Regions from separate parts of the Streptomyces sp. LS-MS-L19 genome, predicted to be linked through region 1. Evidence: riboswitches for the same ligand, from Rfam matches in the RefSeq annotation. Region 1 holds a riboswitch; each other region holds the start of a gene.
The links. Region 1 has a riboswitch for cyclic di-AMP ahead of AC2XR2_RS37520 (M23 family metallopeptidase). Riboswitches for the same ligand answer to the same signal wherever they lie in the genome.
Positions count from the first base shown of each region.

Region 2: another riboswitch for cyclic di-AMP. It lies ahead of AC2XR2_RS33000 (M23 family metallopeptidase); the one in region 1 lies ahead of AC2XR2_RS37520 (M23 family metallopeptidase).
Region 3: another riboswitch for cyclic di-AMP. It lies ahead of AC2XR2_RS18460 (transglycosylase family protein); the one in region 1 lies ahead of AC2XR2_RS37520 (M23 family metallopeptidase).
Region 4: another riboswitch for cyclic di-AMP. It lies ahead of AC2XR2_RS06335 (C40 family peptidase); the one in region 1 lies ahead of AC2XR2_RS37520 (M23 family metallopeptidase).

Region 1 is NZ_JBYCLL010000001.1:8,409,211-8,416,719, reverse strand. It holds gene AC2XR2_RS37525 (exo-rhamnogalacturonan lyase family protein) at 1-435, opposite strand, end outside; gene AC2XR2_RS37520 (M23 family metallopeptidase) at 652-1,596, opposite strand; cyclic di-AMP (ydaO/yuaA leader) riboswitch at 1,599-1,763, opposite strand; gene AC2XR2_RS37515 (alpha-galactosidase) at 2,066-4,141, opposite strand; gene AC2XR2_RS37510 (tyrosine-protein phosphatase) at 4,356-5,153, shown strand; gene AC2XR2_RS37505 (DUF6126 family protein) at 5,166-5,288, opposite strand; gene AC2XR2_RS37500 (helix-turn-helix domain-containing protein) at 5,285-5,890, opposite strand; gene AC2XR2_RS37495 (aspartate aminotransferase family protein) at 6,050-7,435, opposite strand; gene dxs (1-deoxy-D-xylulose-5-phosphate synthase) at 7,432-7,509, opposite strand, start outside.
Region 2 is NZ_JBYCLL010000001.1:7,385,185-7,392,693, forward strand. It holds gene AC2XR2_RS32985 (DNA gyrase/topoisomerase IV subunit A) at 1-594, opposite strand, end outside; gene AC2XR2_RS32990 (M16 family metallopeptidase) at 1,020-2,420, shown strand; gene AC2XR2_RS32995 (M16 family metallopeptidase) at 2,417-3,805, shown strand; cyclic di-AMP (ydaO/yuaA leader) riboswitch at 4,015-4,177, shown strand; gene AC2XR2_RS33000 (M23 family metallopeptidase) at 4,191-4,952, shown strand; gene AC2XR2_RS33005 (GntR family transcriptional regulator) at 5,152-5,847, shown strand; gene AC2XR2_RS33010 (HPr family phosphocarrier protein) at 5,984-6,265, opposite strand; gene AC2XR2_RS33015 (bifunctional acetate--CoA ligase family protein/GNAT family N-acetyltransferase) at 6,462-7,509, shown strand, end outside.
Region 3 is NZ_JBYCLL010000001.1:4,143,685-4,151,193, forward strand. It holds gene AC2XR2_RS18435 (NAD(P)/FAD-dependent oxidoreductase) at 1-1,241, opposite strand, end outside; gene AC2XR2_RS18440 (Ppx/GppA phosphatase family protein) at 1,674-2,615, opposite strand; gene AC2XR2_RS18445 (DUF501 domain-containing protein) at 2,612-3,148, opposite strand; gene AC2XR2_RS18450 (FtsB family cell division protein) at 3,176-3,652, opposite strand; gene eno (phosphopyruvate hydratase) at 3,754-5,040, opposite strand; gene AC2XR2_RS18460 (transglycosylase family protein) at 5,334-6,014, opposite strand; cyclic di-AMP (ydaO/yuaA leader) riboswitch at 6,018-6,185, opposite strand; gene AC2XR2_RS18465 (transglycosylase family protein) at 6,391-7,389, opposite strand.
Region 4 is NZ_JBYCLL010000001.1:1,467,672-1,475,180, reverse strand. It holds gene AC2XR2_RS06365 (adenosylmethionine--8-amino-7-oxononanoate transaminase) at 1-752, opposite strand, end outside; gene bioB (biotin synthase BioB) at 745-1,947, opposite strand; gene AC2XR2_RS06355 (8-amino-7-oxononanoate synthase) at 2,096-3,223, shown strand; gene AC2XR2_RS06350 (DUF397 domain-containing protein) at 3,263-3,484, opposite strand; gene AC2XR2_RS06345 (helix-turn-helix domain-containing protein) at 3,494-4,357, opposite strand; gene AC2XR2_RS06340 (ATP-binding protein) at 4,571-5,029, shown strand; gene AC2XR2_RS06335 (C40 family peptidase) at 5,556-6,029, opposite strand; cyclic di-AMP (ydaO/yuaA leader) riboswitch at 6,033-6,212, opposite strand; gene AC2XR2_RS06330 (hypothetical protein) at 6,545-6,850, opposite strand; gene AC2XR2_RS06325 (ATP-dependent Clp protease proteolytic subunit) at 6,858-7,493, opposite strand.

The DNA.
Region 1 (7,509 bases):
GGTGATCACGCCGGTCGACACCTCGATCCGGCCGCCGCTGCCCCGGCCGACGGTGACCCGGTGGGCGGGCGCGGCCGGACTGCCCGCGCTCAGCAGATAGCGGTCGGCCCGCGGTGCGTCGGGGGCGATGGCATGCGCGGTCCACTTCACCGAGCCGTCGGGCCAGTAGGCGGTGGCCCAGCTCTGCACCGGGACCTCGTCGCCGCCCGAGGTGGCGAGCCGGAACCGCTGCTCCGGGCGGTGGGTGCCGCGCGACCACGGCACGCCCCAGGTGGCACCGGCGTGGACGTCGGGCTGCCCCTCCAGCCAGTGGAGTTCGGTGTCGTCGTCACCGGCCACCGCGGCGGCGGAGCGGGACTGCGCCCAGGAGAACTGGGTGAGGGCGGCCGCGGCTGCGGCGCCCTTGAAGACGGTGCGTCGGTCGACGCCGGGCACGGTGACCTCCGAAGGCCGTAGAAAGCGCTTGCGCAACAACGGAGTTCACTGTGTCCCCACCTTCCCCTCCCTGTCGACGCCCTGAGCACCCCTGCCACAAGAACGCAATGAAGTGATCATGAAGGCGCAAACACCAGTGCGTGGGCTGCCGACGAAAAAACACCGAAGGCCGGACCCGGGGATCGGGGTCCGGCCTTCGGTGGCACAGGGGCGGGGTCAGCCGACGGCGACGCCCTTCGAGCGGAGGTAGGCGACCGGGTCCACGTCCGAGCCGTAGTCCGGCGTGGTGCGGATCTCGAAGTGCAGGTGCGGCCCTGTCACGTTGCCGGTGGCGCCGGAGAGGCCGATCTGCTGGCCCTCGGTCACGGTCTGGCCGGCCGAGACGGAGAGCTGCGAGAGGTGGGCGTACTGCGCGTAGTAGCCGTCGTTCAGCTTGATGACGACCTGGTTGCCGTAGGCGCCGCCCCAGCCCGCGGAGACGACCGTGCCCGCGGCGACGGCCTTCAGCGAGGTGCCGGTCGGGACGACGAAGTCGACTCCGGTGTGGTAACCGCTGGACCACATGGCGCCCGCCACGCGGTACCCGGTGCCGATGGTGGCACCGCTGACCGGGAGGGTGTAGCCGCTGGAGCTGGTGTCGGAGCTCTGGGTCGCGGCCGTCGACTTCGACGCCTTCGCCTCCGCCTTCTCCGCCTTCGGGGAAGACGACTTCGAGGAGGACGACTTGGCCGAGGACTTGGTCTTCGTCGCGCCGGTGGTCGCCTTCTTGCCGATCGACAGCTTCAGGCCGGGGTGGATCAGCGAGGGGTCGTCACCGACGGCCTCGCGGTTGTCGGCGTAGAGCTTCTTCCAGCCGCCGGCGACATTCTGCTCGTCGGCGATCTTCGAGAGATAGTCGCCGACACGCACCGAATAGGTGCGCACGGTCGAGGCCTTCGCGGTGTCCTTCTTGGCGGTCTTTTCGGCCGGCTTGGCGGCGGCCTTCTGCGTGACCGGAAGCGACTGAACGGCCTTTTCCGAGACGGACTGCGCGGTGGCGGCGTGAGCGCCGGTGGCCCCCATGAGCGGGAGGGCGAGCGCGGCACCCCCGGTACCGGCGACGGCGATCGAGCGGGTGAAGCGCTGGGACTTCGGGCGGCGGTGCTTACCCTTCGCGGGCATGGCGAATTCCTCTCCGGCGCCTGCGAGGTGAGCTGTCGGGTGCGAGCTGGAGATGCCCGGCCGCGTCGGGACGCGACTAAACCCCAAGCCTGTTCCGGAGACCGGAACAGGCGGTACTGCCTGTGGGTCCCCCGCTCCTGCCGTGCACGGGTGAGTGTGTGCGGAATCCGTTCGGCGGCAGGATTGGGCGTCCGACCGGATCGGTGGCGAACGTAAACGAGCAAGACGCAAAGGGACAAGTGAGCAGTTCCCCGCGAATGCGTTCCTGTTGATCCCTTATGGGAATTACCGGTCACCCTGTGTGAATCAGACGCCCGCCCCCGACACAAAGCCCCTTGAAAACCAGACGAATTACGTGAACATGACGGGCGACGCACCGTCACCGATATGACGCTCCTCACGTCACGAATTCACAGGACCCCATACTCCGGAAGGAGTTGGAAAGAATCCAGCAATTCGGACAGAAGCCTTAGATGCGGCGCAGCCGGAGAACTGCCGCATCCAGGTCGCCGCGCAAACCGGTGCGAAGTCCGTGATGCAGCAATACGGCCCCTCGGTGAACTTCGCCCGTTTCGAGGCATTCGTACGACGCCGTCGGGTCGAGGGCGCGCAGCCGCACCGCGGGCACGGGTTCCCCGTAGTGCTGAGCCTGAAGCCACGCGAGCACGACCGTCTCGTCCCCGCGGACGTACTGCACCGCGCTCAGCCCGCCCCGCGGTGGCCGCAGCCGGTGGAGCTCGCCGTGCTGCACCAGGGGCCGGATCTCCTTGTAGAGGTCCACCCAGCGGCGGGCCTCGGCGAGCTCCTCCTCGGTCCACTCCGTGAGGTCGCCGCCGACCCCGAGCACCCCGGCCATGGAGCTCACGAACCGGAACCGCAGCGAGCTCACCCGGTCGTTGAGCTGGGTGTTGGGGCTGTCGGTGACCCAGGCGGCCATCACTCGCGCGGGGTGGATCTGACTGAAGCCGTGCTGGATGGCGAGACGGTCGAGCGGGTCGGTGTTGTCCGAGGTCCACACCTGGTCGGTGCGGCTCAGCACCCCGAGGTCGATCCGGCCGCCGCCGCCCGAGCAGGACTCGAAGGCGACACCGGGGTGGGCCGCGCGCAACCGGTCCAGCAGGGCGTAGAAGCCGTGCACGTGGTCCACCCACAGGCGCTGCGGGTAGGGGTCGCCGGGCCAGCCCGCGTCGGTGAAGCAGCGGTTGAAGTCCCACTTGACGTAGTCGATCGGGGCGCTCGACAGCAGTGCGTCGAGCTGCTCCCACAGGTACTCCCGGACGTCCTCGCGCGCGAGGTTCAGTACGAGCTGATTGCGGAACTCCGTCCGCTTTCGTCCCGCTTGGTACTGCACCCAGTCCGGGTGGGCGCGGTACAGCTCGCTGTCCGGGTTGACCATCTCCGGCTCGACCCAGATGCCGAACTGCATGCCGAGCGCGTGCACGTAGTCGCCGAGCGGCTTGAGGCCGGCGGGGAAGCGGTCCGGGTTGGGGGCCCAGTCGCCGAGCCCGGCGCGGTCGCTGGTGCGGGCGCCGAACCAGCCGTCGTCGACCACGAACAGCTCGACACCGACCGCGGCGGCCCGCCGGGCGAGGGTGCCCTGCTGCTCCTCGGAGATGTCGAAGTTGGTGGCCTCCCAGGAGTTGAACAGCACGGGGCGGTCGTGGTCGGCGTCCGGGATGACGTACGCCCGCTGCCAGGCGTGCCAGGCCCGGCTCGCGCCGCCGAAGCCGCCGTCGCTCCAGAGTCCGGCGAAGACGGGGGTCGTGAAGGACTCGCCCCCGGCCAGGCTCAGCAGGCCGGACTCGTCGTAGCCGGCGCCGCCGGTGATCTGCACGCGCGCGTCGGGGAGTTGGGCGACCGCGATCCGCCAGGACCCCGACCAGCCGAGGGCGACGCCGTAGACCTCGCCTCGCTCCTCGGTGGCGTCGGTGTCGAGCGCGACCCAGGGCAGGTGCTGGTGCCCGGTGTGGCCGCGGCGGCTGCCGATGACCTTCTCGCCGTAGGTGAGCGGGGCCTGGGTGAGCAGGGACTCGGCGGCCCAGCGGCCGTGCAGCTGGGAGAGCCGCCAGCCGTCCTCGCGGTCGGGCAGCGTCCAGGTCGCGGAGTCGGCGCGGAGCAGCTCGACCGGGCCCTGGCCCTGGTTGTCCAGGGTCACCCAGCGCTCCAGGACGTCGTGGCGCATCCGGTAGTGCAGCGTGATGACCAGGCCGCCGTCGCGGAACCGCAGGCGCAGCTCGTCGCCCTCGGTGTCGTGGGCCTCGAAGGTCCACTCGGTGCCGCGCCGCTCGTCGGTGCGCACGGACAGGGCGGGCCGGGTGAAGCGGGGGCCGCCCTCGACCGGGTACTCCTCGCGCCCGTCGAGCGGGGACTCGAAGGGCCAGTAGTCCGGCAGCGGGCGCACGGCGAGCGCCTCGGCGTCGGCCAGCGCGATGCGCGGGCCCCAGTGCAGGTGCAGCAGCTCGTCCTCGGCGGTGAGGTGCAGGGCGTAACTGCTGGCCGGCCCGGACAGAATCCACGTACGGCCGTTCTCGGCGATCTCCAGCATGGTGCCCCTCACAGGTTCGAACAGGTGCCAACAGGTGCGCTCAGGCACCAACATCATCAGCGGCCGTGGGCCCCTGCTGCAACGCCTGTGGACAACTGATTGCCCGTGATGTCGGGGCCTGTGGACAACTCATCGCCGCAGGAACCCGTGTCGTATCGTCGAGAGGTGCCCGTCGACGAGCAGCGTCGGCGGTGCCCGGCTGGGAGGAGCCCCCGTGACGCAGCAGATTCCGTCGACCGAACCCGAACTCGCCGGTGTCCGCAACTTCCGCGATGTGGGCGGACTGCCGACGACCGACGGACGGCGGGTGCGGTACGGAGTGCTGTTCCGCAGCGGCCACCTCGCGCACGCCACCGAGGACGACGCGGCCTTCCTGTCCTCGCTCGGCCTGCACACGATCTTCGACTTCCGCAATTCGGCGGACCAGAAGCTGGAGGGCCCGGACGTCGACCTGCCCGGGGTCACCAATGTGAACCTGCCGCTGAGCGACCCGGCGGAGGGCACCTGGTTCTGGAAGATGGTCCGGGACGGCGACATCGAGCAGCTGCGTGAGCTGCTCGGCGACGGCAAGGCCGCGGCGCGGATGACCAACTCCTACCGCACGATGATCAAGGAGCGCACCGCCGAGCACTCCCAGGTGCTCCACTCGCTCGCCGAGGACAGCGTCCCCGCCCTCCTGCACTGCGCGGCCGGCAAGGACCGCGCGGGCCTGTCGATCGCGGTGACCCTGCTCGCGCTGGGCGTGGAGCGCGAGGCGATCGTCGCCGACTACCTGGAGTCGAACGCCAAGCACCGCCGCTACAAGGTCCGCCGCACCAGCACCTCCGCCGACGCCTACTCCCCCGAGGTCATGGAGCTGCTCAGCCCGCTGTTCGAAGCGCGCGCCGAGTATCTGACGGCTGCCCTGGAGACCATCGAGGAGACCTGGGGCAGCGTCGACGCCTACCTGGAGGAGGGCCTCGGTCTCACCCCCGAGATCCGCGAGCGGCTGCGGGAGCGCCTGCTCGACTGAGTCGTACGGCCCCTACTGCCCGGCTCCCACCTCGAAGAGCAGGTAGAGGAAGGCCGCGAAGACGTGGCCGGCCGCCAGGTAGATAAGCAGGCGCACCCACAGGGCGCGGGGGAACTTCTCCTCCATGTCACTCATGGCATCTCTCCAGGGGTGGGGCCCAGGCACAGGGTGGCCGTGGGACTCTGCAACAGGGTGTGGACGAACAGGAGCTCGACTCCGTCGGGATCCTGGGCGGCGATGCGGTGTGGGGTCAGCGAGTCGAAGTGGGCGCTGTCGCCCGGACCGAGCAGGTGCGTGGTGTCGCCGAGGCGCAGGCGCAGCCGTCCGTGCAGGACGTAGAGCCATTCCTCGCCCGGATGCACCCGCACGATGTCGCCCTGGGAGCCGTGCGGCACCCGCACCCGCAGGGCCTGCATGCCGCGGCCGGACGCGCCCGCCTGGAAGTAGGTCCAGCCGCCCGCCGCGGTCGGTTCCATGTCGGCGGCGCGCACCACGGAGTCCCGTTCGGCGACCGTCTCACCGAGCAGCTCCGAGACCGTCGTACCGTAGATGCGGGCGAGCGCGAGCAGCATCGGCAGCGAGGGCTGGCGCTGCCCGGTCTCCAGGCGGGACAGATGGGCGGGCGACAGCCCCGCGGCGGCGGCCGCGGCCTCCAGGGTCAGGGAGGCGCGGCGGCGCAGTGCGCGAAGCTGGGGAGCCACCGAGGGCAGCTCCGTGAAGGCTTCCGGGGAGCTCATGACTCCATTGAGCCCCAGATTTGCCTCTGCGGCAATTTTATTGCCTCAGAGGCAAACCCGGCCGACGGCGAGGTCACCGGTGGGCCGCTCCCTGCCGCAGCCGGCCGCCGGCGGGGTCAGCAGCTGGCCACCACCCGCCGCAGCCGCCCCACGGCGAAGTCAGCGGTTCGCCACCGCCTGCTTCACCAGCGTCCTGCCGAAGTCCCACATCAGCCCGCTGCCGCTGTGCGCGTCGTCCATGACGTCGGTGAAGGCGTCGACGAACCGGTCCACTTCCTTCTCGCCGACGACGAGCGGCGGGATCAGTTTGATGACCTCCAGGTGGTCGCCGGAGACCTGGGTGAGAATCCGGTGCCGCTGGAGCAGCGGGACGACGACCATCTGCGCGAACAGGCCCTTGCGTGCGGCCTGGAGCATGGTCCAGCGACCGCGCAGCTTGAGCGACCTGGGCTTCCCGAACTCGATGCCGATCATCAGGCCCCGGCCGCGCACGTCGGCGAGCAGCTCGTACTTGTCGACGAGCGCGGCGAGCCGGGACTTCAGCAGCTCACCCGTGGCGCGGGCGTTCGCGACGATCTGCTCGTTCTCCATGACCGCGAGGACGGCGAGCCCGGCGGCCATCGCCTGCGCGTTGGACCCGAAGCTCGCCGAGTGCACCAGCACCCTGTCCATGGACGAGTAGACCTTCTTGAAGATCCAGTCCTTGCCGAGGGTGGCCCCGACCGGCACATACCCGCCGGACAGCGCCTTGGCCACGCACACCAGGTCGGGCTCGACCCCGTCCTCGTGCTGGTACGCGTAGAAGTCCCCGGTGCGCCCGAGCCCGGTCTGCACCTCGTCGGCGATGAGCAGCGCCTTGTGCCGGCGCAGCAGCTCCTGCGCGGACCGCAGATAGCCGGGCGGCGCCTCGTGCACGCCCTTGCCCTGGATCGGCTCGACGACCAGGGCGGCCACGTCACCCTTCTTCAGCTCCCGCGCGAGGGCGTCGAGATCCCCGAGGGGTACGGCCGTGTCGGGCAGCAGGGGCGCGAAGCCGTCCCGGAAGCCGACCTCGCCGTTGACCGACAGCGACCCGGTGGTCAGCCCGTGGAAGGCGTGGTCGCAGTACAGGACCCGCGGCTTCCCGGTGGCGTACCGGGCGAACTTCAGCGCGGTCTCCACCGCTTCGGTGCCACTGTTGCCGAAGAACACCCGGTCCAGGTGCGGGCTGTGCGCGAGGAGCTTCTCGGCCAGCAGCCCGGGCAGCGGCTGGCAGTCGAAGCGGGTGAGGTCGGCGAGCTGGGCGTCGAGGACGTCGTGCAGTGCCTTGCGGACGACGGGGTGGTGGCGCCCCAGGCCCATCACCCCGAACCCGGCGAGCATGTCCAGGTAGTCGTTGCCGTCCGCGTCCCAGAAGTACGCGCCCTCGCCGCGCTCGTAGACCTTGTCGAAGCCGATGGTGTGCAGCATGCGCGGGAGCTGGTGGTTCAGGTACTTCCCGTGCAGCTCGTAGCGCTCGGCTCCGCGCTCGGCCAGGAGTCTGCCGAGGTCGAACTCCGTGCTCATTCCTTCTCCTTGACTTCGACCTGGTCCTTGACGGCAAGGCTCGCGCTGATCCGCCCCGCCACCTCGACCGGCGT
Region 2 (7,509 bases), 1.0 Mb from region 1:
GTTGTGCGGCGCCATGTTGGTGGCCATGCCGACCGCGATGCCCGAGGCGCCGTTCACCAGGAGGTTGGGGAAGGCGGCGGGCAGCGCGCCCGGCTCCTGCTCCTGCCCGTCGTAGTTCGGGGCGAAGTCGACGGTGTCCTCGTCGATCGACTCCGTCATCAGGCTCGCGGCCTCGGCCGCCCGGCACTCGGTGTACCGCATGGCGGCCGGCGGGTCGTCATTGCCCAGCGAACCGAAGTTCCCGTGGCCGTCGATCAGCGGCACGCTCATCGAGAAGGGCTGGGCCATGCGCACGAGGGCGTCGTAGATCGACGCGTCCCCGTGCGGGTGCAGCTTGCCCATGACCTCGCCGACGACACGTGCGCACTTCACATAGCCGCGGTCGGGGCGCAGGCCCATCTCGTTCATCTGGTAGACGATGCGCCGGTGCACCGGCTTGAGGCCGTCGCGGGCGTCGGGGAGCGCGCGGGAGTAGATGACCGAGTACGCGTACTCGAGGTACGAGCCCTTCATCTCGTCCACGACGTCGATGTCGAGGATCCGCTCCTCGTACGAGTCGTCGGGCGGCGGGGTCTTCGTGCTGCGGCGGGCCATCGCTGCCGGCTCCTCTTTTCTGGTCGCTCGCCTACGGGTCGCTCACATCGGCCCTTTGGCTCACTCTTGCTGAAGCGTGAACAGGATCTGACGCGGACCATTGTGGACCGCGGCACTGACAGTCCGGGCCAGGACCCGGCTCAGCCGCTCGGCCGACGACCATCACGCCGCCCGGCCGACCGCCGTCACGCCGCCTGACCCGACGACCGTCACGCCGCCCGGCCGACGATCACCGGGCCGCCGGCCCGGCGACCGCGCAGCGCCCTGCTCACGGTTGCCCGCAGGCTACGCGATCCGCTGTGGGCGTACGCGCCCCGGGAACTTCACCGAGGGTCCGCACGCTTGCATACAGTGGCAGGACCGGCAGGAAAACAGCTCCACGAACCGCGGTTTCCACGACCGCGACCGCGATCGAAGGGACGTACATGCCCATGGGTCACACGGCCACAGACCAGGCAGGCACCGGGGGCCTGACAGCGACCGAGCACCGCCTGGCCAACGGGCTGCGCGTGGTGCTCTCCGAGGACCACCTGACCCCGGTCGCGGCGGTGTGCCTCTGGTACGACGTCGGTTCGCGCCACGAGGTCAAGGGGCGTACCGGCCTTGCTCACCTCTTCGAGCACCTGATGTTCCAGGGTTCGAAGCAGGTGCACGGCAACGGGCACTTCGAGCTCGTCCAGGGCGCCGGCGGCTCGCTCAACGGCACCACCAGCTTCGAGCGCACCAACTACTTCGAGACCATGCCGACCCACCAGCTGGAACTCGCCCTCTGGCTGGAGGCCGACCGCATGGGCTCCCTGCTGGCCGCCCTCGACGACGAGTCGATGGAGAACCAGCGCGACGTCGTCAAGAACGAACGCAGGCAGCGCTACGACAACGTCCCCTACGGCACCGCGTTCGAGAAGCTGACCGCGCTCGCCTACCCGGAGGGCCACCCCTACCACCACACCCCGATCGGTTCCATGGCCGACCTGGACGCGGCCACCCTGGAGGACGCCCGCGCGTTCTTCCGCACCTACTACGCGCCCAACAACGCCGTCCTGTCGGTCGTCGGCGACATCGACCCGGAGCAGACGCTCGCCTGGGTCGAGAAGTACTTCGGCTCCATCCCCTCCCACGACGGCAAGCAGCCCCCGCGCGACGGCACCCTGCCCGACATCATCGGCGAGCAGCTGCGCGAGGTCGTCGAGGAGGAGGTCCCCGCGCGCGCGTTGATGGCCGCCTACCGGCTGCCGCACGACGGCACCCGCGAGGCGGACGCCGCCGACCTCGCCCTGACCGTCCTGGGCGGCGGCGAGTCCTCCCGCCTCTACAACCGGCTGGTACGGCGCGACCGTACGGCCGTCGCGGCCGGCTTCGGCCTGCTGCGGCTGGCCGGTGCGCCCTCCCTGGGCTGGCTGGACGTGAAGACCTCCGGTGACGTCGAGGTGCCGGTCATCGAGGCCGCCATCGACGAGGAGCTCGCCCGGTTCGCCGCGGAGGGCCCCACCGCCGAGGAGATGGAGCGCGCCCAGGCACAGTTGGAGCGCGAGTGGCTGGACCGGCTCGGCACCGTCGCGGGCCGCGCCGACGAACTGTGCCGCTACGCCGTCCTGTTCGGCGACCCGCAGCTCGCCCTGACCGCCGTGCAGCGCGTCCTGGACGTGAGCGCGGAGGAGGTGCAGGCGGTCGCCAAGGCCAAGCTGCGCCCCGACAACCGCGCGGTGCTCGTCTACGAGCCCACCGCCCCGGCCGAGATCGCCGACAGTGCCGAGGACGCCTCCGAGGACCCGGAGGCCGCGGCGACCGTAGAAGCCACCGACGAGAACGAGGAGGCGGCCAAGTGACCGAGCTCGCCGCGATGGAATTCCACCCGCAGCCGCAGGCGGGCGAGCCCAAGGTCTGGGCCTTCCCCGCCCCCGAGCGAGGGACGCTCGACAACGGCCTGACCCTCCTGCGCTGCCACCGCCCCGGCCAGCAGGTCGTCGCCGTCGAGGTGCTCCTGGACGCGCCCCTGGACGCCGAACCGGCCGGCCTGGACGGCGTTGCCACGATCATGGCGCGTGCCTTCTCCGAGGGCACCGACAAGCACTCCGCCGAGGAGTTCGCCGCCGAGCTGGAGCGCTGCGGCGCCACCCTCGACGCACACGCCGACCACCCGGGCGTCCGCCTCAGCCTCGAAGTGCCCGCCTCCCGGCTGGCCAAGGCGCTCGGTCTGCTGGCCGACGCCCTCAGGGCGCCCGCGTTCGCGGACAGCGAGGTCGAGCGGCTCGTCACCAACCGCCTGGACGAGATCCCGCACGAGCTGGCCAACCCCTCGCGCCGCGCCGCCAAGGAGCTCTCCCGGGAGCTCTTCCCGGCGGACTCGCGCATGTCGCGCCCGCGCCAGGGCACCGAGGAGACCGTCGAGAACATCGACTCCGCTGCCGTACGCGCCTTCTACGAGAAGCACGTGCGCCCCGCCACCGCGACCGCCGTGGTCGTCGGCGACCTCACCGGCATCGACCTGGACGCGCTGCTCGCCGACACTCTCGGCTCCTGGACCGGTTCCCAGGCCCAGCCGCGCCCGGTGCCGCCGGTGACCGCCGACGACACCGGACGGGTCGTCATCGTGGACCGCCCCGGCGCCGTGCAGACGCAGCTGCTGATCGGCCGTATCGGCGCCGACCGGCACGCACGCGTGTGGCCCGCGCAGGTGCTCGGCACGTACTGCCTCGGCGGCACCCTCACCTCCCGCCTGGACCGCGTCCTGCGCGAGGAGAAGGGCTACACCTACGGCGTACGGGCGTTCGGGCAGGTCCTCAGGTCCGCGCCGGACGGCTCGGGCGCCGCGATGCTCGCCATCAGCGGCTCGGTCGACACCCCCAACACCGGTCCCGCCCTGGACGACCTGTGGAAGGTGCTGCGCACGCTCGCCGAGGGCGGTCTCACCGACGCCGAGCGCGATGTCGCCGTACAGAACCTCGTGGGTGTGGCGCCGCTCAAGTACGAGACCGCGGCGGCCGTCGCGAGCACGCTGGCCGACCAGGTCGAGCAGCACCTGCCGGACGACTACCAGGCGACGCTGTACCAGCAGCTCGCCGCGACCGGCACCGTCGAGGCCACCGCGGCCGTCGTGAACGCCTTCCCGGTGGACCGGCTGGTGACGGTCCTGGTCGGCGACGCGGCCGCCATCAAGGAGCCCGTCGAGGCGCTCGGCATCGGCGAAGTCAAGGTCGTGACGGCCGAGTAGAGGAAGCGCGATCTAGGGGCCCTGGTGACGGAAGCGTCACCAGGGCCCTTTCGACACCCAGGTCTCTTAGATGTCCGAATTGGGGCGGAGGTTGCCTGTCTGCCCTGTGGGATGCGCTACAAAAACCGTGATCGGTTTGGGGATTGAAAGTTGCCCCGCTTAGCGTCCTCTGGGCTGTCCGTCAGGCACCGAGCCGCGTCCGCGGCACCGGACAGTCATCGCCGAGTCCCCGTACGGCGCGAGCCAGGGGAGCCGGGGACCCACCACACGTCCCTGGGGTGAATCGGGCGCCCGCGCACCGCGAGGGGGCCCGTAGGAGACCTTCCTGCTCCGAACCCGTCAGCTAACCCGGTAGGCGAGAAGGAAGGAAAGGACCAGCCACCACATGGCGTTCACCTGCGCCACCGGGAAGCACCGTCGTCCCAGCCGCATGAAGCGCACCACCGCCCGCGCCGCGGGCGTCGCCGCCCTCGCCACCACCGGCGTCATCGGCACCATCGCCGCCCCGGCGCTCGCCGCCGACAACTCCGTCAGCTCCGTCGAGCAGAGCGGCCTCATGCCCGTCGTCAGCACCGGCGAGTCGCTCGCCGCGCAGATCGACGCCCAGGCCGTGGCCCAGGAGCAGGCCGCCGCGCAGAAGAAGGCGGCCGCCGAGGCCAAGCGCAAGGCCGAGGCCAGGGCCAAGGAGATACGCGAGGCCAAGGAGCGCGCCGCCCGCGAGGCCGAGCGCAAGCGCCTCAACGCCTTCGTCGCCCCGATCTCCGGCTCCTACATCTCCACCGGCTACAAGAGCGGCGGCTCCCTGTGGTCGTCCGGCAGCCACACCGGTGTCGACTTCCACGCCGCCAGCGGCACCTCCGTGCACGCGGTCGGCCGCGGCACCGTCGTGGAGGCCGGCTGGGGAGGGTCGTACGGCAACAACATCGTGATCAGGATGGCCGACGGCACGTACACCCAGTACGGCCACCTGTCGTCCATAGGCGTCTCGGTCGGCCAGTCCGTCACCCCCGGCCAGCAGATCGGCCTGTCCGGCGCGACCGGCAACGTCACCGGGCCGCACCTGCACTTCGAGGCGCGCACCAGCCCCGAGTACGGCTCGGACATCGACCCCGTCGCCTACCTGCGCTCGCACGGCGTCAACGTCTGACGCCCCCGGCGCGACTCCCGCGCGATCCCCACGAGGCCCCGGCTCCCGCGAGCCGGGGTTTCGTCGTTTCCGCCGCCGTGTTGTCCAAAAAATATCCCCGGATTCCGGCCCGCCGTCGGAAATTCCCGCGGATTGCAATAGAGTCACTGAACACACGTCAATCGGCGACGTTTCACGGGGATTAAGACGGAGGTCGGACATGCGTATTCCGGCGCACTCGGTATGCACGGCGATCCGGGACGACATCGTCGCCGGTGTCCACGAGCGCGGCAGCCGGCTCACCGAGGAACTGCTCGCCCGTCGCTACGGCGTCTCCCGCGTCCCCGTCCGGGAGGCCCTGCGCACCCTGGAGGCCGAGGGCTTCGTCGTGACCCGGCGGCACGCGGGCGCGTGCGTCGCCGAACCCACCGAGCAGGAGGGCGCGGACCTCCTGGAGATGCGCATGCTCCTCGAGCCGCTCGGCGCCTCCCGGGCCGCCCAGCGGCGCACCGAGGCCCATCTGAAGGTGCTGCGCGGCCTGGTCCGGCTGGGCCAGGAGCGGGCCAGGCGGGGCAACAGCGAGGATCTGCGCTCCCTGGGGAGCTGGTTCCACGAGACGCTGGCCCAGGCCGCCGGCAGCCCCGCGATGACGTCGATACTGACCCAGTTGCGGCACAAGATCGCCTGGATGTACATCGTGGACGCGCCCGCCGACCCGGTGGAGTCCTGGGCGGAGCACGGCGCGATCGTGGACGCGGTGGCGCGCGGGGACGGCGAGCGCGCGCGGGCGATCACGGCCCTGCACACCGAGCGCTCGAGCGCGGCGCACCGGCCGCGGTTCACCTCGGGGGCGGATCGCGCCGACCGTGTGAGGACCTCGCAACATCCTGTAAACGTGACGGGTCTGCGGCATTAACACGGGCGCCGTATACAAAGAGGGGGCAATTCGTGGGGCAGTAATTCTGCTGCCCGTGAAAGGGAAATGCGAAGGGCCCGCCCGATAATTCGGACGAGCCCTTCGACTGTTTTTACCGCGCTGTGCCCCGGAGAACTCAGACGGTCTCGGGAAGCTCCTCGAGTCCCTCGGCGACCAGCTTCGCGAGCCGGTCGAGGGCCGCGTCCGCGCCCTCGGCGTCGGAGGCGAGGACGACCTCCTCGCCGCCCTGGGCGCCGAGGCCCAGAACGCCCAGCATGGAGGCCGCGTTGACGGGGGTGCCGTCGGCCTTGGCGATCGTGACCGGGATACCTGCGGCCGTGGCGGCCCGGACGAAGATGGAAGCGGGGCGGGCGTGGAGGCCCTCGGCCCAGCCGACGTTGACGCGGCGCTCAGCCATGTGATGCTGCCCTTCGGTGTTCAGGGTTGTCTAGACCAGTTTCCCACACGTGAAACGTCTCCGGACAGGACCGGAGTCCTCCCGGGGTGAGTCGTCGGACCGCGGCCTCGGCCCGACATCCGTCCTCGCGCTCTCGCGCGCGTTCTCCACAGACTGCCTCGCGCCGTTGTCGTACGCGAGCCGTACTCTGGGGCCCATGCAGAGCGCGTCGGACCGGCACGAGTACCCCGCCCACTGGGAGGCCGACGTAGTGCTGCGCGACGGCGGCACCGCGCGCATCAGGCCCATCACCGTCGACGACGCCGATCGCCTGGTCAGCTTCTATGAGCAGGTCTCGGACGAGTCGAAGTACTACCGCTTCTTCGCGCCCTACCCGCGCCTGTCCGCCAAGGACGTCCACCGCTTCACGCACCACGACTTTGTGGACCGGGTGGGACTCGCCGCCACGGTCGGCGGCGAGTTCATCGCCACCGTACGCTACGACCGCATCGGCGACGATGGCATGCCTGCCTCCGCCCCCGCCGACGAGGCCGAGGTCGCCTTCCTCGTCCAGGACGCCCACCAGGGCCGCGGCGTGGCCTCCGCCCTCCTCGAACACATCGGCGCCGTCGCCCGCGAGCGCGGCATCCGGCGCTTCGCCGCCGAGGTGCTGCCCGCCAACGTCAAGATGATCAAGGTGTTCACCGACGCCGGGTACACCCAGAAGCGCAGCTTCGAGGACGGCGTCGTACGCCTGGAGTTCGACCTGGAGCCCACCGACCGCTCGCTCGCCGTGCAGTACGCGCGCGAGCAGCGCGCCGAGTCCCGGTCGGTGCAGCGGCTGCTCGCCCCCGGCTCCGTCGCCGTCGTCGGCGTCGGCCGCACCCCCGGCGGTGTGGGCCGCAGCGTGCTCGCCAACATCCGGGACTACGGCTTCGAAGGCCCGCTGTACGCCGTGAACAAGGCGTTCCCGGAGGAGCAGAAGGAGGTCGACGGGGTTCCCGCGCACCGCTCGGTGCGCGACATCGACAGCCCCGTCGACCTCGCGGTCGTCGCCGTACCGGCCGAGCACGTCCCCGAGGCCGTCGCCGAGTGCGGGGCACACGGCGTGCAGGGGCTCGTCGTGCTGTCCGCCGGGTACGCCGAGAGCGGCCCCGAGGGACGCGAGCGCCAGCGTGAACTCGTCCGGCACGCACGCGCGTACGGCATGCGGATCATCGGCCCGAACGCCTTCGGGATCATCAACACCTCCCCGGACGTCCGGC
Region 3 (7,509 bases), 4.3 Mb from region 1:
TCGGCGAAGACGCGGATCTTGCGGTTCCAGGTCGGCATGGCCAGACCGTGGTAGCCGCGGTGCATGTACCAGGCGAGACGACCCTTGAGCTTGATCTTCATCTTGCCCATGACGATCATCGCGACGCCCTTGTGCAGGCCGAGCCCCGCGACAGCACCCTTGTTGGAGTGGCTGTACTCCTTCTGCGGGAAGCCCCGCAAGCCGGAGATCACGTTGTCGCCGAGGACCCTGGCCTGGCGCAGCGCGTGCTGGGCGTTCGGCGGGCACCAGGCGTTCTCGACGCCGGCCTTGCGGGCGGCGACGTCCGGGACCTGGGCGTTGTCGCCGGCGGCCCAGATGTAGTCGGTGCCCTGGACCTGGAGGGTCGGGGCGGTGTCCACGTGGCCGCGCGGGCCCAGCGGGAGGCCGTAGCGGGCGAGGACCGGGTTGGGCTTGACGCCCGCGGTCCACACGATGGTGCTGGAGTCGACCTCGAGGCCGTTCTTCAGGACCACGTGGCCGTCGACGCAGGAGTCCATCGAGGTGGAGAGGTAGATCTCCACACCGCGGCTCTCCAGGTGCTCCTTGCCGTACTGGCCGAGCTTGGGACCGACCTCGGGAAGGATCTTGTCGGCGGCGTCGACGAGGATGAACCGCATGTCCTCGCGGGAGACGTTGGTGTAGTACTTGGCCGCGTCGCGGGCCATGTCCTCGACCTCGCCGATGGTCTCCGCACCCGCGAAGCCACCGCCGATGAAGACGAAGGTGAGCGCCTTGCGGCGGATCTCCTCGTCGGTCGTGGAGTCGGCCTTGTCGAGCTGCTCAAGCACGTGGTTGCGCAGGCCGATGGCCTCCTCGATGCCCTTCATGCCGATGCCCTGCTCGGCGAGGCCGGGGATCGGGAAGGTGCGGGAGACCGCGCCGAGCGCGATCACCAGGTAGTCGAAAGGCAGCTCGTACGCCTCGCCCACCAGCGGGGCGATCGTGGCGACCTTGCGGTCCTGGTCGATGGTGGTGACCCGGCCGGTGAGAACCTCCGCCTTCGGCAGCACGCGTCGCAGCGGGACGACGACGTGGCGCGGGGAGATGTTGCCGGCGGCGGTTTCGGGGAGGAAGGGCTGGTAGGTCATGTACGACCGGGGGTCGACGACCGTGACGGTCGCCTCGCCGTAGCGCATCTTCTTGAGGATGCGCCGAGCTGCGTACAGGCCTACGTACCCACCGCCTACTACGAGGATCCTGGGACGCTCCGTGGTGCTCATGCCATCGAGTATCCACCCGCCCCAGGGGGGTCGCTCGTGCGCCCCTTCACAAGCTCTTGCAGAGGGTGTGCTATCCTCCGCGACCCGCGTGATCCAGGTCATGGCGAAGAACGGGAACCACGGTATAGGGATCACCGTTGTCAATGCCGCGTGAGCTGCCTCTCCGTACCTCGGACCGCCCTGTGAGCCCCCTTCGCGAGCCCCTCACGCACCCCTCGCCCGAGGCCCGCATCTCCCCCTTTTGAACATGTTCACACGGGTGTTGGGCCCCCGTAAGGGCCAACCGGGCCCCATTCGTCGCTCGACGGGGCCCAATTCCTTGTGAAGAACTTCACGAACTTTCTCGGCGGCACGTCAAAGAGGGGCCCCGAAGGGCCCCTCGAACGTGCTCATCCGTTGTTCTACCTGCTCAGCAGAGGTGCCCGGCGCGGCCTAGGCGACCGACCAGGCGATGCCGTCGAGGATGTCGTGCTCGCTGACGACGACCTCCTCGGCACCGATCCGCTCCATGATCGCGAGGAGGACCAGGGCCCCCGCGCCGATGACGTCCACCCGCCCCGGATGCATGGAGGGAACGGCCGCGCGTTCGGCGTGGGTGGAGCGCAGCAGCCACTCGGTGATCTCGCGGACCCGGCCGTGGGAGACCCGGGAGTGGTGGATGGCCTCGGAGTCGTACTCGGGCAGCTCCTGGGCGATCGCCGACACGGTGGTGACGGACCCGGCGAGCCCCACCAGGGTGCGGGCCTCACGCAGCGGCACGGTCCGCTCGGCGAGGTCGAGGGCGGCCTCGATGTCGGCGCGCATGGCGGTGATCTGCGCGGCGGTCGGCGGGTCGCTGACGGCCCCGTCCTGGACGAGGTGCCGCTCGGTCATCCGCACACAGCCCACGTCCACGGAGCGTGCGGCGCGCACATGGTCGTCGCCGACCACGAACTCCGTCGAGCCGCCGCCGATGTCGACCACGAGATACGGCTTGGCCAGGTGGTCGCTGCCGGTGAGCTCCTTGGTCGCCCCGGTGAAGGAGAACTCGGCCTCCTGGTCCCCGGAGATGACCTCGGGCTCCACGCCGAGGATGTCGAGGACGCCCCGGACGAAGTCGTCCCGGTTCTCCGCGTCCCGGGAGGCGGAGGTGGCGACGAACCGCAGCCGCTCGGCGCCGTGCTCCTTGATGACCGCCGCGTACTCCCGGCACGCGGCGAAGGTCCGCTCCAGGGCCTCGGGCGCGAGCCGCCCGGTCCGGTCGACTCCCTGGCCCAGCCGCACGATCGTCATACGGCGGTCCAGATCGACGAGTTCACCGGTCTCCGGGTCGCAGTCGGCGACGAGGAGGCGAATGGAGTTCGTACCGCAGTCGATGGCGGCGACCCGGGTCACTTGGTGTCCTCCTGCTGCTCGGGGAGGGTCACGCAGGCGCCCTTGCGCCACCACTCCGGGAGCATCGCGATCGCCTCGTCGCCCAGCGGGTTGACGCCCGGGCCGGCGGCCAGCGAGTGGCCGACCAGGACGTGCAGGCACTTCACCCGGTCCGGCATACCGCCCGCGCTCGGGAAGCCCTCCAGCACCTCGATGGCGTCACGGCGGGCGAGATAGTCCTCGTGCGCGGCCCGGTACGCCTTCGCCAGCTCCGGGTCGGTCTGCAGCCGCTCCGTCATCTCCTTCATGACGCCGTTCGCCTCCAGCGTGCCGATCGCCGAGGCGGCGCGCGGGCACGTCAGGTAGTACGTCGTCGGGAAGGGCGTGCCGTCGGGGAGGCGAGGGGCCGTCTCCACCACGTCCGGCTGTCCGCAGGGGCAGCGGTGCGCGATCGCGCGCAGTCCGCGCGGCGGCCGCCCGAGCTGCTGCTTGAAGGCCTCGACGTCGGCGTCGGTCGGCTCGGTGCGCGGGGTGGTCGGCGGGGGCGTTTCCATGCCTGTCTTTCTCTAGGTCTCACGGTCTCATCGGTCGGAGGCGTCGGACTTGTCGACGCCGTCCCAGACGTTGGAGTACCAGGGGCGGTCGGCCACCCCGAGATCGGTGCGGGACTGCTTGGCCGCGTTCGGGTCGACGACGATGAAGCCCGTCTCCCCCGGCAGCACGTAGTGCAGCCGCTGCCGGATCTGCTGCTCCGCGTACGCGTCGTCCTGCCAGCGTGCCTTGAGGTCGCGCAGCTTCTCGACCCGCTCGGCGGCCTGTGCCTTCTCCCGCTGGAGATCGGAGATCTCGGCGCGCTGGGAGACGTACTGCCTTATCGGGTACGCCAGCGCCACCACCAGGGTGCACACCACGAGGGCGAGCAGCGCGGCCCGGCCGGTGAGCCGGGAGCGGCGGGCCTGGCGTTTGGTCTGGGAGCGGTAGACCCGGGCCGCGGTCTGCTCGCCGAGCAGCTTGATCCTGGTCACGGTGGAGAAACGGTCCCGGTCCTTCACGGCCATCGGCTCTCCGCCTCCCCTTCTACGTGCGTACGTCCCCGCACACGGTACGGGACCGGTACGGGGACGTACGTACGACTGGCTAAGGCTTAGCCCCTTAAGGGTCAGCCCTTGAAGCGCGGGAAGGCGCTGCGGCCGGCGTAGACCGCGGCGTCGTCGAGGATCTCCTCGATGCGCAGCAGCTGGTTGTACTTGGCGACGCGCTCGGAGCGGGCCGGGGCGCCGGTCTTGATCTGGCCGCAGTTGGTGGCGACGGCCAGGTCGGCGATGGTGACGTCCTCGGTCTCGCCGGAGCGGTGGGACATCATGCACTTGAAGCCGCTGCGCTGGGCGAGCTCCACGGCGTCCAGGGTCTCGGTGAGCGAGCCGATCTGGTTCACCTTGACGAGGAGCGCGTTGGCGGCGCCGTCCTCGATGCCGCGGGCCAGGCGCTCCGGGTTGGTGACGAACAGGTCGTCGCCGACGATCTGGACCTTGTCGCCCAGCTTGTCGGTGAGGACCTTCCAGCCGGCCCAGTCGTCCTCGAACAGCGGGTCCTCGATGGAGACGAGCGGGTAGGCCGCCACGAGCTCCTCGTAGTACTCCGTCATCTCGGCGGCGGAGCGCTCCTTGCCCTCGAACTGGTACTTGCCGTCCTTGTAGAACTCGGAGGCGGCGACGTCGAGCGCGAGGGCGACCTGCTCGCCGGGGATGTAACCGGCTTCCTTGATCGCCTCGAGGATGAGGTCGAGGGCGGCGCGGTTGGACTCGAGGTTCGGGGCGAAGCCGCCCTCGTCGCCGAGGCCGGTGGACAGACCCTTGCTCTTCAGGACCTTCTTGAGGGTGTGGTAGACCTCGGTGCCCCAGCGCAGCGCCTCGGAGAAGGACTCCGCGCCGATCGGGGCGATCATGAACTCCTGGATGTCCACGTTGGAGTCGGCGTGCGAGCCGCCGTTCAGGATGTTCATCATCGGAACGGGCAGCAGGTGCGCGTTCGGGCCGCCCAGGTAGCGGAAGAGCGGCAGGTCGCTGGCCTCGGAGGCGGCGTGGGCGACGGCGAGGGAGACGCCGAGGATGGCGTTGGCGCCGAGCGAGCCCTTGTTGTCGGTGGCGTCCAGGTCGAACATCGCCTGGTCGATCAGGCGCTGCTCGGTGGCGTCGTAGCCGACGAGCTCCGGGCCGATCTGCTCGATGACGGCGAGGACGGCCTTCTCGACACCCTTGCCCTGGTAGCGGTTCGGGTCACCGTCGCGGAGCTCGATGGCCTCGAAGGCACCGGTGGAGGCGCCGGAGGGGACGGCGGCACGACCGGTGCTGCCGTCGTCGAGGCCGACCTCGACCTCGACGGTGGGGTTGCCTCGCGAGTCGAGGATTTCCCTGGCTACGACGACGTCGATGGACGGCACGAGCATCTCCTTCTTGGATCTGACGCTGGTTGTGCGGGGCCGCGTGGGCCTTGCGCCTAGAGCCTAACCGGCTCCGGGGTATCGGCCACTGTGTGGACCGACCTGTGGACGAAACCGAGAGTAAATTGTTTCTGAACTGAACAAAGACCGCCGTGCAAGCGCGCGCAAAAAACCCCGCCCCGGTGCGTACGGGGGAACACGCACCGGAGCGGGGAGCCCGTGGGGACGGGGGGGTGGCCCTCACGAGGCCTTCAGTATGAGGACCACGGCTGTGAGGGCGCTGTGGTTCAGCTGGGTCCTTACTTCAGGTGCAGCTGCTGGCCGGGGTAGATGAAGTCGGCATCGGTGATGATGTCCTTGTTCAGCTTGAACAGCTTCTGCCAGCCGCCCTTGACCTTGTGCTTCTCGGCGATCGAGCTGAGGGTGTCACCCTTGACGACCTTGTACTCGCCGTCGCCCTTCTTGACCTTCTTGCCGGTCGGGGTGGTGACGGTCTTCTTGGCCGCCGGGCGGTCGGTGGAGCGGGAGGCGCTCTGCTCGTCGGTGGAACGGCTGCTGGAGCCCGAGTTCGAGGAGCCGGCGGACGAGCTGGTGCCGCCGTTGTAGGCGGCGCTGGACAGGCCCGTGCCGCAGACCGGCCAGGCACCCTTGCCCTGGGAGGCGAGGACCTTCTCGGCGACGGCTATCTGCTGCGCCTTGCTGGCCTGGTTGGCCTGCGCGGCGTACTGCGTGCCGCCGTACGCGGCCCAGGTGGAGGCGGAGAACTGGAGACCGCCGTAGTAGCCGTTGCCGGTGTTGATGGACCAGTTGCCGCCGGACTCGCACTGGGCGACGGCGTCCCACTCGGAGGCGGTGGCGGCGGAGGCGTTGCCGGCCGCCATCAGCGGGGCGGCGATGGCGACACCGGTGACGCCGGCGAGCGCGGCGGCGCGGGTGGCCTTGGACGGACGACGGTGCTTGCCCTTGCCGGAAAACAGCATGGTGGATCCCCTCACCGACGCCTGCGAGGTGAGCTGTCGGGTTCGGGCCGGTTGAGTTGCCCGGTCGCGCACCCTGCGGTGCGCGGCTTCACCCCAAGCCGGTCCAGCGTGAACTGCTGGGCCCGGCGCTTACCTTGGGTCCCCCGCTCCTGCCTACGGCGCTTGACGCGACGACTGTTCCCGTACGGCCGCTGGCAGGATTCGGCGTTGCGACAGACGGGGCTCGGGTTGCCGAGCGGTGACGACGGTAGACACGCGCTCGGCGGAATTTCAAAGACGATCAGGGCTTCTGAGACTCATCCCACACTTTCACCAAAGTGGACATTCGGTGCGAAGCGTGACGTGAACTGCCGCTGTTTTTCAGGCCTTTTCGGCCCTATTCAGCCCCTGTGTCGAGCGTCTGACCGGCGGAGATGTTGCTCGGGTCGGCGCCGATGCGGTCCTTGTTCTCGGCGTAGAGGGCGCGCCATCCACCGTCGAGACCAAGGGAGTCGGCGATGGAGGCGAGGGAGTCGCCTTCCTGGACGGTGTAGGTGCGAGCGGCGTGACGGCCACCGGAGGGAGCCGCGGAGGGCGTCGCGCTCTTCGTCGTGACCTCCTCGACACTGTCGCCGCGGTGCTTGCCGGAGCCGAGGGCACCGACGTCGACGAGGGCCGAAGAACCGCCCTCCTGCCACGACTTGTCCGCTTCATCCTCTTCTGCGCTCACCACGGGCGAACCGTCGGAAGGCTGCGCGCTCTCCTTGACCGAGGCTTCTGGCCCCTTGGGGGCGGATTTGCCCGACTTGGATGCGCTTTCGTCACCGTTGGACGGAGTGGCCGACGGCGAGGGCGTCGCGGCCGAACCGTCCAGCGCGTCGAGCAGGCCGGGAGAGTCCTCGGTCTCCGACGAGTCGGCGGAACCGGACGAGTTGGACGAGCCGGATGATTCCGACGATCCGGACGCCGACGGCGAGGGCGTTCCGCTCCCCACGCCGGTGTCGACGCCGGCCGAGCTCGAGTCCTTGCTGAGTCCGGAGAGCAGACCGCAGGTCGGCCAGGCGGCGATGCCCTGGTCCGCGAGGAGCTTCTCGGCCACGGCTATCTGCTGGTTGCGACTCGCCAGGTCGGCGGTCTTGGCGTACTCGAGACCGCCGTACTTCTCCCAGTTCTCCTGGGACATCTGGAGGCCGCCGTAGTAGCCGTTGCCGTCGTTGGCGCTCCAGGAGCCACCGCTCTCGCACTCCGCCACCCGGTCCCAGGTGGTGCCGGTCGCGGCACTCGCCCCGCTCGCCGCGAGCAGGGGGATCGCGATGGCGGATCCTGTCACGCCGGCCGCCACGAGCAGGGCCGGAGCCTGACGGGGGCGACGGTGACGACCGTTCCCGGAGAGCATGGAGGGACCTTTCCCGAGACAGCAGAGCCCGCGCGGCAAGTGGTTCAGGCCACCGCGCTGGTCCGTGAACGTATAGGGGTTCGATCACTTGTCACAAGTTAATGCCGCGTAGATCACGTG
Region 4 (7,509 bases), 6.9 Mb from region 1:
GCGATCTCGTCGAACACCAGCAGCACGTCGTGCGCGTCGCACGCCTCGCGGAGCACCCGCAGATACGCGGGGGAGTGGAACCGCATCCCGCCCGCGCCCTGCACCACCGGCTCCACGATCACCGCGGCCAGTTCGTCCGCGTGCCGCTCGATCGCCGCACGCAGCTGGTCGGCGTACGACTCCTCGTACGCGGCCGGGGGCGCGTCCACGAACACCTGGCGGGGCAGCACCCCGGACCACAGTTCGTGCATCCCGCCCTCGGGGTCGCACACCGACATGGGCTGCCAGGTGTCGCCGTGGTAGCCGCCCCGCCAGGTCAGCAGCCGCCGCTTGCCGGGACGGCCCAGCGAGCGCCAGTACTGGAGGCACATCTTCACCGCGACCTCGACCGACACCGACCCCGAGTCGGCGAGGAACACATGCTCCAGGCCCTCGGGAGACATGTCGACAAGGAGCTTTGACAACCGTACGGCGGGCTCGTGGGTGAGTCCGCCGAACATCACATGGCTCATCCGCCCGAGCTGCTCGCGCGCGGCCTCGTTCAGCACCGGGTGGTTGTAGCCGTGGATCGCCGACCACCAGGACGACATGCCGTCCACGAGGTCACCGGAGGAGGTGCGCAACCGCACCCCGCTCGCCGACTCCACGACGAGCGGGTCGACCCGGCCGGGCATCGGACCGTACGGATGCCACACGTGCCGCCGGTCGAGCGCCAGCAGCTCCGTCACCGGCAGGCCGGGCAGATCAGGCATTGGGCGCGAGATCCGTTCCGGCGCCTCGACGGCGTACGGCCACCAGGTCGGTACGGGGCTCGCTCACCGCCGGCGCCGAGGCTGCCGTACCGCAGACGCCGCCGCCCGCGTGCGACCCGCACCCGGCGCTCTCGGCCGCCTCCGAGCCGCAGCCACCGCCCTCGTGCGACCCGCAGCCGCCCCCGGTCGTCACCCGGTGCTCCGGCAGCGTCACCTCGCCCGCGCCCTCCACCTCGAACCCGGCGTCGGCGATCATCTCCAGGTCGGCCTTGCCGGCCTGGCCCTCCGTGGTGAGGTAGTCGCCGAGGAAGATCGAGTTGGCGAGGTGCAGGGCGAGGGGCTGCATGGTGCGCAGGTGGACCTCGCGGCCGCCGGCGATGCGGACCTCCACGTCCGGGCAGACGAACCGGACCATCGCCAGGATGCGCAGGCAGCGCTGCGGGGTGAGGTTCCACTCCTTGGCCAGCGGGGTGCCCTCGACCGGGATCAGGAAGTTGACCGGCACCGAGTCGGGGTCCAGCTCGCGCAGCGAGTAGACGACGTCGACGAGATCCTCGTCGGACTCGCCCATGCCGGCGATCAGACCCGAGCAGGCGGACAGGCCGGCCGCGTGGGCCTTGTTCACGGTGTCCACCCGGTCGGCGTAGGTGTGGGTGGTCGTGATGTCGCCGTAGGTCGACTCGGACGTGTTGAGGTTGTGGTTGTAGGCGTCCGCGCCCGCCTCGCGCAGCCGCTCGGCCTGGCCGTCGGAGAGCAGACCGAGGCAGGCGCACACCTCCACGCCCTCGTTCTGCTCCTTGATCGCCTTGATGGTGCCCGCCACCCGGTCCACGTCCCGGTCGGTCGGCCCGCGCCCGGAGGCCACCAGACAGACCCGCTTGGCGCCACCGGCGAGACCGGCCGCCGCGGCCTGGGAGGCCTGCTCGGGCTTGAGCCAGGTGTACTTGAGGATGCCGGTCGACGAGCCGAGCCGCTGGGAGCAGTACGAGCAGTCCTCGGGGCACAGCCCGGACTTCAGGTTGACGAGATAGTTGAGTTTCACCCGCCGCCCGAACCAGTGCCGGCGCACCTTCCCGGCCGCGGCCACCACATCGAGCAGCTCGTCGTCGGACGTGGCCAGTACGGCCAGCGCCTCCTCGCGGGTCGGCAGCTCGCGCCGAAGCCCCTTGTCCACCAGCGTGTTCAGCAGGTCCATGAGAGCCGATCCTGTCCTACGGACCCGCCTTCGGCCAAGGTAGGGACCGAACAACTCACCCGCTTTGACGTGTGGGTATTGCCACACCGTGGGTAGCGTTTGCTGCCGCTAGGGTCTGTCCGTTGTCTACAAAAGCACCGGAGGACCCATGGCGTTCGGCTGGATCGACGAGCAGGCGGCCGCGCGCCGGCGGGCCGGACTCGTACGGACCCTGCGGCCCCGGCCGGCCGACTCGCCGCTGCTCGATCTCGCGAGCAACGACTACCTGGGCCTGGCCCGCCACCCCGAGGTCGTGGCGGGAGCGGAGGCGGCCGTCCGGACCTGGGGCGGCGGCGCCACCGGGTCGCGGCTCGTCACCGGCACCACCGAGCTGCACACCGAACTCGAGCGCGAGCTCGCCGACTTCTGCGGCTTCGAGGCGGCGCTCGTCTTCTCCTCCGGTTACGCGGCCAACCTCGCCGCCGTCACCGCGCTCGCGCCGCACGGCTCGCTGATCGTCTCCGACGCGGGCAACCACGCCTCCCTCATCGACGGCTGCCGGCTGGCCCGCGGGACGACCCAGGTCGTCGCGCACGCCGACCCGCAGGCCGTCCGCAAGGCGCTCGGTACGCATGACGGGCCCGCGGTCGCCGTGTCCGACACCGTGTTCTCCGTCGACGGGGACGCGGCACCGCTGGCCGGTCTCGCCGCGGCCTGCCGGGAGTACGGCGCGGGCCTGGTCGTCGACGACGCGCACGGCCTGGGCGTGCTCGGCGCCGGCGGCCGCGGGGCCCCGCACGCGGCGGGGCTCGCGGGCGCCGACGACGTGGTCGTCACGGTCACGCTGTCCAAGTCGCTCGGCAGCCAGGGCGGTGCCGTGCTCGGCCCCGCACGGGTGATCGAGCACCTGGTCAACGCGGCACGGACGTTCATCTTCGACACCGGTCTGGCCCCCGCGGCGGCGGGAGCCGCCCTCGCGGCACTGCGCCTGCTCGGCCGTGAGCCCGAGCGGGCCGCACGCGCGCGTGAGGTGGCGACCGGACTGCACGCACGTCTGACCGCCGCGGGTCTGGAAGCGGTACGTCCGGACGCCGCGGTGGTCTCGGTGCGCGCGCCCTCCCCGGAGGAGGCCGTGCAGTGGGCGGCCGACTGCCGGGCCGCCGGGCTCTTCGTGGGCTGTTTCCGGCCCCCGTCCGTGCCCGACGGCATCTCACGGCTCAGGCTGACCGCCCGCGCGGACCTCTCCGAGGAGCAGATCGAACGCGCTGTACGGGTGATCGGCGAGACACGACCATGAGTCGGCGTGACACGGCCGTGCGCCTGGGTGGACCGACGGTCAGAACGCGGCTGTGAAGCCCGCCCAGCTCTCGGGGGAGAAGAGCAGCGCGGGTCCGTCCGGGTCCTTGGAGTCGCGTACGGCGAGCAGCCCGGCCCAGGGCCCGGCCGACGGCCTCGCCGTCTCGACGCAGTTGTTCGCTCCGGTGCTGTAACTGCTGCGCAGCCACCGCACTTCACACAGTTCGGTACTGGAAGGAACGTGCCGAGGCAGTGCAGACATGGTGCCTCCTTACGCGCCGTCACCTAATCCGGCGATGTAATCCAACGAGTCCTCGGGCGAAAGGGCGTGGCCCTGAAGGGTGTTGAAGGCCTCGGTGTAGGCCTCCAGGTCTTCTTTCCGTTCGAGGTAGAGGCTACTCGTCAAGTGGTCGAGAACAACCACGTCCAGATCAGAAGTGCTCGAAAATGAGAAGATTACGAAAGGGCCGGTGATACCCACATGCGCCCCGGCCGTGAACGGCAGTACCTGCAGGCGCACTTGTGGCAGCCGGGCCGCCTCGAGGAGTCTGCGCAGCTGCCGGGTCATCACCTCGGGGCCGCCGACCTCCCGGCGCAGCACCGCCTCGTCCAGGACGGCGCTCAACTCCAGTGGCCGCTCGGCGCGCAGGACGTCCTGACGGGCCAGCCGCACCTCGACCAGCGCGTCGAGCCGCTCGTCGTCGAGCCCGTCCACCGCGGCCCGGGTCACCGCGCGGGCGTACTCGGGCGTCTGGAGCAGCCCGGGCACCACCGAGGTCTCCAGGGTGCGCATCGCGCTCGCCTGGGACTCCAGACTGATGAAGTCCCGGTAGGTCGGCGGGAGTACGCCACGATAGGCGTGCCACCAGTGGTGCCGGCCGCCGCCGCCCTCGTCGGAACCCGCCAATACCAGCAACAGCTCCCGCAGATCCGCGTCCGTCACGCCGAAGGCGTCGAGGAGTAACCGCACATCGGCCGGTTTCACCCCGCTGGCACCCGTCTCGATCCGGCTCACCTTCGACTGGTGCCAGCCCACGAGCCGGGCCGCCTCACCGCTGGTGAGGCCCGCACTCGCGCGCAGCGCACGCAGTTCGGCGCCCAGCTTTCGACGGCGCACCGCGGGACCGTGCTGCATGCGCTACTCCTTACTCCCTACGAGCCGCCCAAATACGGTCTCGCGTCGCAGAGTTCACCGCTTCGAGCGACAGATATATGCATATCTTGGTGGATCGGCACCCGTCGCCGCCTCGGTAATGGCACTCTGGCGAAGAACCACCAGTCCGGGACCGTACTCGAACCATCCGCACCGTGTCGGACTCCGGTCCCGTGGGAAAGGGACGACGTCGCCATGGCAGATCACCTGGAAGCATCCGTCACTCTGCCGAGCGAACCCGCCTCGGTCTCCGCGGCCCGCACCTACGTCCTGAGCACACTCGCAGAGTGGGGGCTGCCCTCGTCCACGGACACCGCCGAGACCGTCCGGCTCATCGTCTCCGAACTCGCCACCAACGCCGTACAGCACACCTTCGGTCAGTCACCCACCTTCACGGTGGACATCGAGCTGGACCGTGACGAACAACTGCGCATCGGGGTGACCGACAGCCACCCCCGCTTCCCCAAGCGCCTTCCGGCCGCGGTCCAGCAGGACAACGGACGCGGGATGGTGATCATCCGCTGGCTCACCGCGGAGTGCGGCGGAAAACTGAGAGTCAGGCCCACACGGGAGGGCGGCAAGACCGTCTCCATCGAACTCCCGTGGACGGTCCCGGCCCAGCCGGTCCCGGCGGCGGGCCAGCAGGAGCCGTAGAACCCACGACGGGGACCGAGCGCGACGCCCGGGGCCCGGCAGGAGGCATCGGTAGGCGTCCGTGGCGGCCGCCGCCTCCCGGCCCGATGAACGACCGAGTTCGTACGACGAACTGGCGAACTCAGGGCGCATGGATGCGCAGCTGCTCGCCTTCACCCGGCGCTGGGCCTCGTGGCCGGACTACTGCTGCACACCGCGCTCGCGGTGGCCGGGGCGCGGAGGTGCTCACGGCCTTTCAGGGGCTGTTCCGGGCGCTGTGTGTTGTACCTGGGGGCGGCGCCACCCTGGCGGTGTTCTGGAGACGCGTCCGGGGGCCGTCGTCGGCGTCGGCGCAGTCGCGCGCCCGCTGCGGCGGGGGGTCGTCGCCAATGCGCTCAACCCCAAAGCCGCGCTGATCGTGGTCGTACTTCGTGGACCGGCGGCACCGGAGGCGCGCTCACGGCTCTCGGTGTGCTGCCGCCGGCCCAGCCTCCGGGAGACCCGAGGGGCCGGCGGCAGGTCAGGTTGCCGCCGGCCCCTCGGGGCGTCACTTGACCCGGCCGTACCAGACGCTCTTCGTCCAGATCTTCTGCAGTCGCACCACGTCCCCGGTCTTGGGGGCGTGCCAGATCTTTCCCTTCCCGGCGTAGATGCCGACGTGGTAGACGTTCGAGCCCGAGTGGAAGAACACCAGGTCACCGGCCTTGCGGCTACCGGCGCCGATGTGGCGGGTCTTGTTGTACTGCTGGGCCGCCGTCCGCGGGAGCTTCTTGCCCGCCTTCTTGAACGAGTACAGCGTGAGCCCTGAGCAGTCGAAGCGGCGTGGCCCCGTGGCGCCGTACTTGTACGGCGATCCCTTCTTGGACGCCGCGACCTGAAGCGCCTTCGTCGCCGGCGTCGCGGCGGCGGCGTCGGCTGCGACGCCCGGAACCACGACGGAGCCGCCCACAGCGGCCATGGCGAACGCCGAGACCGTACCGGCCCGGACCATCAGCGACGGGACACGATTGAGCGCAGTCATGCGCAACCCTTCGTCAGCCGCCTGTGAAGGATGACCTGTCGGATTCGGGCTGGCGAAGTTGCCCGGCCGCTGACGCGGCTTCACCCCAAGGGCTGCTCGGCCCGGTCATGGCGTGACCGTCCCGGCGACCCGTCGTGCTTGGGTCCTCCACTCCTGCCGATCCACTTCTGTCGACCGGTCATCCAGGCGGCGGCAGGACTCGGCGTCCGCCCGGATCGCCCCGCCGCTGCGGCGGGGTCTTGTCGTCAGACAGGGATCTTGGCGCACGGAAGTGCGAAAAACCCAACGGAACCGTGGATTTGTGTTGTTACTCACCACTCACCCGTTTGGGTGAACACCCCTTCGAACGCAGGGGTGTCGAGCGCCCGAGGAGCCTCCGACCAGCACAGAAACTCCTCATTCCGCTCTCGTGTCACACGCGTTGCGCGACCCTGACGGTCGCGAAAAAGGAGCCGCGCCTCCTCCAATAGGGGGTACGTCGTTCGGCCCGTTTCAGCTCAGCCGCGGACGCCTCGTCAACTGTCGTCGGCGGGCGGCACGGTGACCCGGGCCGTGCGCCGCTCCCCGTCCAGCACCCGCAGGGCCCGGGCCAGCGTCGCGGTGTGCAGCTCGCGCTCACCCCGGGCGTGCATCACGACCAGGGCGTCACGCAGCTCGGCCGCCCTGCTCACCAGCGCCTGCGCCGCGCGCAGTCCGCCGTAGGTGTCCTCGTGCCGCGCCGGGTTGATCCGGCCCAGCAGGTCGACGACGTCGAGATAACGGTCGATCAGCTCGCCCTCGGCACGCGTGAGCGCGGGCAGCGGTGGCAGGTCCGGGATCATCTACGGCTCACCTCGCGCCCGGCGTGGTGCGCGAGGACTTGCGGCTCGGGACGATCGCGTCCGCGAGGCCGTAGTCCAGGGCGCCCTGCGCGTCGAGGATCCTGTCCCGCTCGATGTCCGCGCTCACCTGCTCGGGGTCGCGCCCGGTGTGCCGCACGAGCAGCTCCTCCAGGCGGGCCCGGACCCGGATCAACTCGTCGGCCTGGATGGCCAGATCACTGGCCTGCCCCTGCACCGGCTCGGTCAGGGCGGGCTGGTGGATCACGACCCGCGCGCCCGGGAGCACGGAGCGCTTGCCCGGCGTGCCGGCCGCCAGCAGCACCGCCGCGGAGGAGCCGGCCTGGCCGAGGCAGGTCGTCGCCACGTCGCAACTGACGTACTGCATGGTGTCGTAGATCGCCGACATCGCGCTGAACGAGCCGCCGGGGGAGTTGATGTAGAGCGAGATGTCCCGGTCCGGGGCCTGGTACTCGAGGTACATGAACTGCGCCATCAGATCGTTCGCCGAGATGTCGTCGACCGGCGTCCCGAGGAAGACGATCCGCTCCTCCAGCAGCTTCGAGTACGGATCCGTCGTCGTGTGCCCGGAGCTCGTGCGCTCATGGAACTCGGGCAACACGTGACGGGCGGTCGGTCGGGTCATGGCGTACCCCTCCTCG